DNA from 2 places in the Sodalis sp. RH21 genome. Region 2 is predicted to be linked to the other one. Evidence: riboswitches for the same ligand, from Rfam matches in the RefSeq annotation. Region 2 holds a riboswitch; the other holds the start of a gene.
What was found. A riboswitch is a leader RNA that binds a small molecule or an ion and turns the genes downstream of it on or off. The one in region 2 is predicted to bind thiamine pyrophosphate.
Positions count from the first base shown of each region.

Region 1: linked by a shared signal. The riboswitch ahead of thiC (phosphomethylpyrimidine synthase ThiC) and the one ahead of thiB (thiamine ABC transporter substrate binding subunit) in region 2 are both predicted to bind thiamine pyrophosphate.

Region 1 is NZ_CP178732.1:31,824-36,040, forward strand. It holds gene thiE (thiamine phosphate synthase) at 1-203, opposite strand, end outside; gene thiC (phosphomethylpyrimidine synthase ThiC) at 200-2,122, opposite strand; TPP riboswitch at 2,226-2,339, opposite strand; gene rsd (sigma D regulator) at 2,436-2,957, opposite strand; gene nudC (NAD(+) diphosphatase) at 3,061-3,864, shown strand; gene hemE (uroporphyrinogen decarboxylase) at 3,899-4,217, shown strand, end outside.
Region 2 is NZ_CP178732.1:4,694,013-4,698,229, reverse strand. It holds gene thiP (thiamine/thiamine pyrophosphate ABC transporter permease ThiP) at 1-1,058, opposite strand, end outside; gene thiB (thiamine ABC transporter substrate binding subunit) at 1,055-2,035, opposite strand; TPP riboswitch at 2,078-2,195, opposite strand; gene sgrR (HTH-type transcriptional regulator SgrR) at 2,268-3,929, opposite strand; gene sgrT (glucose uptake inhibitor SgrT) at 4,024-4,197, shown strand.

The DNA.
Region 1 (4,217 bases), 1.3 Mb from region 2:
ATCCGCGCCTGATACTGGCGGCCGAGCAGGATTGCGGCTTCGATATCCGGCTCGACCACGCTCTCCGGCTGGTCTTTAATGCGCAATTGCAAGGTGCGCACCCCGGCGTCGAGCAGGCGGACGATCCATACCAGGGAATCCACCACCGGGTAGAGTCCAAGCCGTGGGAGGGTGGGAGCAAACGGCGCGTCGGGAACAATCATTTCGCCACCCCCGTATCTGCGGGCGATAAATACAGCTCGCCGCCGCGGGCGCGGAATTCGGACGACATGGCTTCCATACCGTTTTGCTGAATTTCTATCGCCTGGGCGGCGGCATAATCCCTGACTTCCTGGGAAATTTTCATCGAACAGAATTTAGGCCCGCACATGGAGCAGAAGTGGGCCACTTTGCCGGACTCCTGGGGCAGGGTTTCATCGTGGTAAGCGCGGGCCGTGGCGGGGTCGAGGGCCAGGTTGAATTGATCTTCCCAACGGAATTCAAAGCGCGCCTTGGACATGGCGTTATCGCGGATTTGAGCGCCGGGATGGCCTTTGGCCAGATCCGCGGCATGGGCGGCGATTTTATACGCGATCAGACCCTGTTTCACATCCTCTTTATTGGGCAGCCCCAAATGTTCCTTGGGCGTGACATAACACAGCATGGCGCAGCCGAACCAGCCAATCATGGCTGCGCCGATACCGGAGGTAAAGTGATCGTAACCCGGGGCGATATCGGTGGTCAGCGGCCCCAGCGTGTAAAACGGCGCTTCGTGGCAATGCTCCAATTGCTCGGTCATATTGCGCCGGATCATATGCATCGGTACGTGGCCGGGGCCTTCGATCATCACCTGCACGTCATACTCCCAGGCGATCTTGGTCAGTTCGCCCAGGGTATACAGTTCGGCAAACTGCGCTTCATCGTTGGCATCCTGTATGGAACCGGGACGCAGGCCGTCGCCCAGCGATAGGGATACGTCATAGGCGGCGCAAATTGCGCAAATTTCCCGGAAATGCTCATATAAAAAGCTCTCCCGATGATGGGACAGGCACCACTTGGCCATAATGGAACCGCCGCGGGAAACAATGCCGGTCAGGCGTTTGGCGGTCATCGGCACGTAACGCAGCAGTACCCCGGCGTGGATGGTAAAGTAGTCCACCCCTTGTTCCGCCTGTTCGAGCAGAGTGTCGCGAAAACACTCCCAATCCAGGTCTTCCGCCACGCCGTTGACCTTTTCCAACGCCTGGTAGATCGGCACGGTACCGATAGGCACCGGGCTATTGCGTAAAATCCACTCGCGGGTTTCATGGATATACCGGCCGGTGGAGAGATCCATCACCGTATCGGCGCCCCAGCGGGTGGACCACACCAGTTTTTCCACCTCTTGCTCAATGGATGAACTGACCGCCGAGTTGCCGATATTGGCATTGACCTTCACCAGAAAATTACGCCCGATAATCATCGGCTCCGATTCGGGATGATTAATGTTGGCGGGGATGATGGCGCGCCCTTCGGCTACTTCGCTCCGTACGAATTCCGCAGTGATATCGGCCGGTAAATGCGCGCCGAAGCTTTGCCCGGCATGCTGTTGCAGCAATACATCGCCACGGATGCGCTCCCGGCCCATATTTTCCCGCAGGGCGATAAATTCCATCTCAGGGGTGATGATGCCGGCGCGGGCATAATGCATTTGCGTCACACAGCTACCGGCTTTGGCGCGCCGCGGCGTATGGTTGGGAGCAAAACGCACGTCGTTCAGCCCGTCGTCTGCGCGGCGCTCCCCGGTATAGCGCGAGCTTAAACTGCTCAAGGGTTCGCTATCCTGGCGTTGTTCAATCCATGCCGAGCGCAGGCGATTGAGCCCGGCGCGCACATCGATGTCTACCTGCGGATCGCCGTAGGGGCCGGCGGTATCGTAGACCGGTACCGGCTCGTTGGCTTCATAACGTTGATCGGTTTTATCTCCGCCGATCGGGGTGGGGCTAAGTTGGATCTCGCGCATCGGCACCCGGATATCGGCGCGGGTGCCCTGCAAATAAATACGGCGTGAACTGGGGAACGCCTCGCCTTGCAGGTTATCGATAAATTCCTGCGCCTGGGCGCGCTGCTCGCGGCGGGAAGGGGAGAGATTGGGTGACGACATAGCAATTCCTTAAAATAAACCTCAGGGAAAATTGCTTGTCTGGAGCGCTACGGGAGTAATAAAACGGTGCTGGTGAACCGCTCAAAAAACAAACGGCTAACAGCAATGGATTACTCTTGTTCCCTTCGCGGGCATTAACCCGATCAGGTTCCGCGGATCCCGAATTAACGGTCTCAGCCTGGCGTAATGTACGCGCTAGGCACTCCGACAAGATATATACAGGCTCCGATATGGGGCCAGGGACAACACATCAACTACAATTCATCAACTACGACACATCAACGACAACTCAATATAAACCTTCAAGGGCCGATTAGGCCAGACGTGAAATGTCCGGATTATTCGCGGCCGGCGCAGCGGTAAAATATTCCGCTTTGTATTCCAAGGCTTGCTGGATCAATTTGTCTTCCAGCGCAAAACGGGTAGCCAGGGCTTCGCCGACGCCGGACAGCGCTTGCTGAAATTCCATATAGTTATCATGATCAATGGCCGTTTCCAGCTGGCTGTCATAAAATGACATAATCTGCGTGGTGTTTTCCTGCAACGCCGGATAGAGCTGGGTGCTGATAACACTTTTGGTATCGCTGTTGTCGTTCGAATTCTGGACAATCCGATCGTAAATATGGAAATGGCCGGCGGAAAGGTAGTCCACCAGTTTGTGGCAGAAGTCATCCAGCGCGTCTTCGTCCAGGGGAGTATGCTTTTCTTTATTGGGTTTAAGACCAATCAAATGGTAATACGCCACCAGTAATCCTCTCCGGGCCAGTATCCACTGGTCGATAAGTTCATTACTGCCGCCAACGCGTTGAGCCAGAATGTCCAGCTGGTTGAGCATGATTGACTCCGTCGTAATACGCCGTAATAAAAGTAACGCTGCGTTACTTATTAATAAAAGATAAATTCTAGATTGCCAGCGAATACGAGGTAGTGCAACTAAAATGGAACAACAACTCAGTGGTAGCGAAAACGGCTGGTGGATAGTCAGCCATGAAGGCAAATTGTGGCTGCCCAAAGGGGAACTGCCGTTTGGCCTGGCATCGGCCTGGTCGCTGCAAGGCTTGCAAGCGGCGCCGATCGGGGAATGGGAAGGCGCGCCCGCCTGGTTGATCCGCCAGACCATGCCGCAAGATATGGGTTCGGTCAGGCAGATTATCGATGGGGACGCCGGCCTGTTCCAATTGGCCGGCAGGGGCGTTCAATTGGCGGAATTTTACCGCGCCCACCACTATTGCGGCTACTGCGGCCATATCACGCGCAGCAGTAAAAAGGAGTGGGCCTGTTTATGCGATCATTGCCGTGAACGCTATTATCCGCAGATCGCCCCCTGCATTATCGTGGCGATCCGCCGCGGCGACGATATCCTGCTGGCCCAGCATACCCGCCACCGCGGCGGTATCTATACGGTGCTCGCGGGCTTTGTCGAGGTCGGCGAAACCCTGGAGCAGACCGTGGCCCGCGAAGTCATGGAAGAGACGCGTATCAAAGTGAAAAATGTCCGTTATGTGACATCGCAGCCCTGGCCTTTCCCCCACTCGCTGATGATGGCCTTTATGGCGGAATATGCCGGCGGCGACATCACTCCCGATCGCAATGAAATCCTGGACGCCGGCTGGTTCCGCTACGATGCGTTGCCGCTGCTGCCCCCGCCGGGCACCGTGGCCCGCCGTTTAATTGAAGATACCGTCGCACTTTGCCGGGCCGATCGGGAAAATGACGACCCGCATGCTACAATCCATCCATAACTGCAAGCCATTCATAACTGCAAGGGAACCCTGGATGAATGCGTTGAAAAACGATCGTTATTTGCGCGCCCTGATGCGCCAGCCGGTTGATGTGACTCCCGTATGGATGATGCGCCAGGCCGGGCGCTACCTGCCGGAATACAAAGCGACCCGCGCCCAGGCCGGGGATTTTATGTCGCTGTGCAAAAACGCCGAGTTGGCCTGCGAGGTGACTTTGCAGCCGCTGCGCCGCTTTGCGCTGGACGCCGCGATACTTTTTTCAGACATTCTGACGGTTCCCGACGCCATGGGCCTGGGACTGTACTTTGAGCAGGGCGAGGGGCCGCGTTTTGAGCGCCCGATCGCCTGCAGGG
Region 2 (4,217 bases):
CGCAGCTCGCGGCTGCTCCACAACAGCATAAGGGCGATCGCCACGCACAGCAGTCCGGCGCCGACGGCGATGCGCAGCGATATCAGCAGGGCCGACCATAAGGCTTCCTGGGCCAGCACCCGGGCCAGCCCCTGATTGATACCGCCGGCCAGCACCGCCAGCAGGGGCGGCACCAATAACAGCAGCGCCATACCGATGACCACGACGTCCGTGCATTGACGCAGCCGGTTATCATCGGGATTGCGCCATTGGGCAAAATGGCTGGCGCCCACGGGAAATGCCTTGGTCAGACGCTGGCTGAACAACACCAGTCCCAGGCAACAGATCATCTGCACCAGCGCCAGAATGGCGGCGCGTCCGGGATCATAGTCATAACTCAGCGCCTGGTAGATGGCCAGGGCAATGGTGGTGGCCCGCGGGCCGCCGCCTAATGACAGCACGGTGGCGAAGCTGGCGAAGCACAGCATAAAAATCAGCGCCGCCGCGGGCAGCAGCTGTCGGCGTAAATAGGGCCACTCCAGCACCCGGAAAAAAGCCCAGCCGCTGATATCCAACTGGGCGGCTAATTGACGCTGTTCCACCGGAATGCCGTCCAGCGCTTGTAACAGCAAACGGGTAGCCAGGGGCAAGTTAAAAAAAACGTGGGCCAGCAGGATGCCCTGCAAGCCGTAGGGCGAGAAATGGTAGGGGATATGCAGCCAGGCGCAAAGCCAGGCCAGCCAGCCCTGGCGGCCATAAACGCTGAGGATGCCGAATACGGCGACCAGCACCGGCAGCACCAGCGTCATGGCGCAAAAACGCAGCAGCAGCGCGCGCCCCGGAAAGCGCCGGCGAAATAACGCCCGCGCCAAAAAGATCGCCGGGATTACCGATAGCAGCGCCGATAACAGCGCCTGCCAGAAGGTAAAGCGCAAGATATGCCACAGATAACTATCGGACCACCAGGCCCGCCAGTATTGCTGCGGCGCATTGAGCCAGAGCGCGCCGACGGCGGCCAGGGCGATGGCCGCCAATGCCAGCGCCGCCAACAGCCCGGGCCATAACCAGCGTGGAATCATTGGCTAACGGCGCGTAACCAGCTCTGGACCCAGTCACCGCGTTTCGCCGCGACCTGGTCAGGGGGGAAGGCCAGCGTTTTGGACGGTAACCGATCAAATCCGGCCGGCAGCGGGGTGTTGATTACCGGATACATCCAGTTGCCGGTGGGGATGGTCTGCTGGAACGCGGGGGTGACGATGAAACGCATGAATTGCTGGGCCAGTTCGGGGTTTTTACTGGCGGCCAGCTGTCCGGCCACTTCCACCTGGAGATAGTGCCCTTCGCTGAAGGCGGCGGCCGCGTAATTATCTTTCTTCTCTTCCACAATGTGATAGGCCGGCGATGTGGTGTAGCTCAGCACCATATCCGCTTCCCCTTTCAGGAACAGGCCGTACGCTTCGCTCCAGCCCTTGGGTACCGTAACGGTTTTCTTGGCCAGTTTTTGCCAGGCCTGGGGCGCATCGTCGCCATAGACCTTTTGTACCCACAGCAATAGGCCCAATCCGGGAGTGCTGGTGCGCGGATCTTCATAAAGGATTTTCAGCGCAGCGGGGCCGTCTATCAGCTCGTGCAGGCTTTTCGGCGGGTTTTTCAGCTTGTTTTTATCATACACAAACGCGAAGTAACCGTAGTCATAAGGCAGGAAAGTAGCGTCTTGCCAACCGTCAGGCAAGGTAAGCTTGGCGGTATCCACGTTATGGGGCGCGAACAGCTTGGTATCCGCGGCGGCTTTGAGCAAGTTATTATCCAGGCCCAGTACCACGTCCGCGCCGCTGTTTTTGCCTTCGATGCGCAGTCGGTTAAGCAGCGCCACGCCGTCTTCCTGCACCACGAATTTCAGCTCGCAGCCGCACTCTTTTTCAAAAGCGGTTTTGATTGCCGGGCCGGGGCCCCATTCGGAGGCGAAAGAATCATAGGTATAAACCGTCAATACGGGTTTCGCCAGCGCCGGGGCGGCGGCAATTAATAACAGGCAGGGTAACCATTTTTTTAACACTTTGCGCTCCTGAAAAAAAAGGCGGCAAAGGTTTTTGAGGCGCTAAGGCACACTCTCAAATCCCTTCGCCGGTATTAACCGGATCAGGTTCGACGGGTATACTCTCAGCTTGCCTTCCATGCGTCGCCGCGCCGGAAGTATCGCACCCCGTTGAGAACAATTTTGATTGTAATGGTTTTATGGCTTTCTGACCATGGTTACCCTTTTGCCGGCAGGGAGAATGGCCGGGCGCTCAATTGTCAGGCGGCGCAAACCACGCGGATTTAAAATCAAACCAGCCCAGGGTGTTCATGCGGATACCGCGCATGCTGCGCTGGCCCTGCAGGATCAGCCAATGGTGGAATAGCGGGTGCAGATGATAGCCGGTGACCAGCGTGCGGCACCATTCCGCCAGCGACAGCCGTTTTTGCCGCCATTCAAGCAGCTCCGGTTGTATATCGGCCTGCAGGCAATGATGCATCAGCGGTAATTCGTAAAAGGTGGCGAACAGCGAATAATCGAGCGGCAAATAAAAATTGGCGCTGCCCAGCCACATATCGCTCTCGCCATCGCCATCGTGCCACGTGTTATAATCCACGGTATTGACCACCAGTTCGATTTCCAGGCGCGCGAGCACTTCGCCGAGCGCGCGGCATAAATCATCGAATTCCCTATGGGCATGGTAGACCGTCAGGGTGATCCGGTCTAAACCCGCCGGCTTGGGGCATGGGCTGGCCACCCGGGCGTGATGCCAGCGCGGCAGGATGCCGTATGCCGGCGACCAGTAATGCTGATAGGACGGCCCGGCCTGGGTGAGCATGGAGATGGGATCGATATTTTCGCTTAACCAGCGGCGTATTTCGGCGTTTTGCATCAGCGGCGAGCGCTGGTCGTACAACAGGAAATAGCAGCCCTCTTCCAGCCGCGTTTCCAGGGGGTCATGGCCGCTATTATCCCCCTGGAGCTGCACCCCCGAATAGCTGATTTCGGCGCTGAGATCGGGCAAAATCCAGATATTCACTTCATCGATCAGCGCGCGATAGCCAAAATAGTCATCAAAGGCCCCGATCTTCAGCAGGCTTTGCCGGTTGTCTATTACCGCATACGGCCCGGTGCCGATGGGGCGATGGGCAAACTCCGGCAGCGTCGGCCACTCCTGCGGCAAAATCATCGCCGGCACGCTGCCCAGCAGCCAGGGCAGCCAGTCATCCTGCGCGGATAAGGTAATATCGATCGTGTTGGCGGTGGGGGAGCGTACGCCGGCGATATGCCGGAATAACGCATGCTCTTGCAGACGCCGCAGCGAAAGACACACGTCCTCGCAGGTCAGCTCCCGACCATGATGAAAGTGAATGGCCGGGCGCAGGTAAAAGCGCCAGTGCAACGGCGATATTAACTGCCAATGATGGGCCAGATCCGGTTCCAGTTCCCCGTTTTCCTCATTTATCCGGGTCAGGCCGCTGAAAATCTGCCGGACTATATGGTTTTCCGAACGCCGCAGGGGAGTGCCGGGCAGCAGATTCAGCAGCGGCCGGTAATACAGTACCCGCAAAATATGCTTGCCCTGACGAAAACTGCGGCCCAAATGGGAAAGCAACATCTGGCGTACCGCCTCTTTGTCGCCCACCAACTGGACCAATTGATCGATGCGATCCTGCTCCAGCAGGTCTTCCGCCCGCTGCTGCTGCAAGGCCAGGCCGGTATACATGAAGGTCAGGTGGGAGCGTTTGCCCCTGCCGGCGACGGATTGCCACTCCAGCCAGCCCCGTTCCTGCATGGTTTTCAGCAGCGATCGGACATGGCGGCGGGAACAACTGAGGGTATGCGCCAGTTCTTCAAGCGTGGTGTCCTGCGGCTGCCCCTGGCAACTTTGCCACAGGCGGATGAACTGCTGTTGTAGGCGCGGCGAAGCCATAAAAGAGGAAGTCTCCCGGCAAAGTCATCTGTTTTTCTTCCGGTATAATAAGCCGATACTGGTTTTATCGAAAGGGCAGGCTGGAGGGAGAACGATGAAAACCGCCGTTTTGCGTCAATTTTACCAGCGCTACCTGGCCGCTATCGGCAATGGGAGCGGCACCAGCCGCGGGCAGGCCGTGAACGCGCGGCGGATGGCCCTGTTATTGCAGGTCACCCAGTGGCAGATTGCCGCCTTGTCCGATGAAGAATACCAGCACTGGACGTAGCGCGGCTGATACGGCGTTTG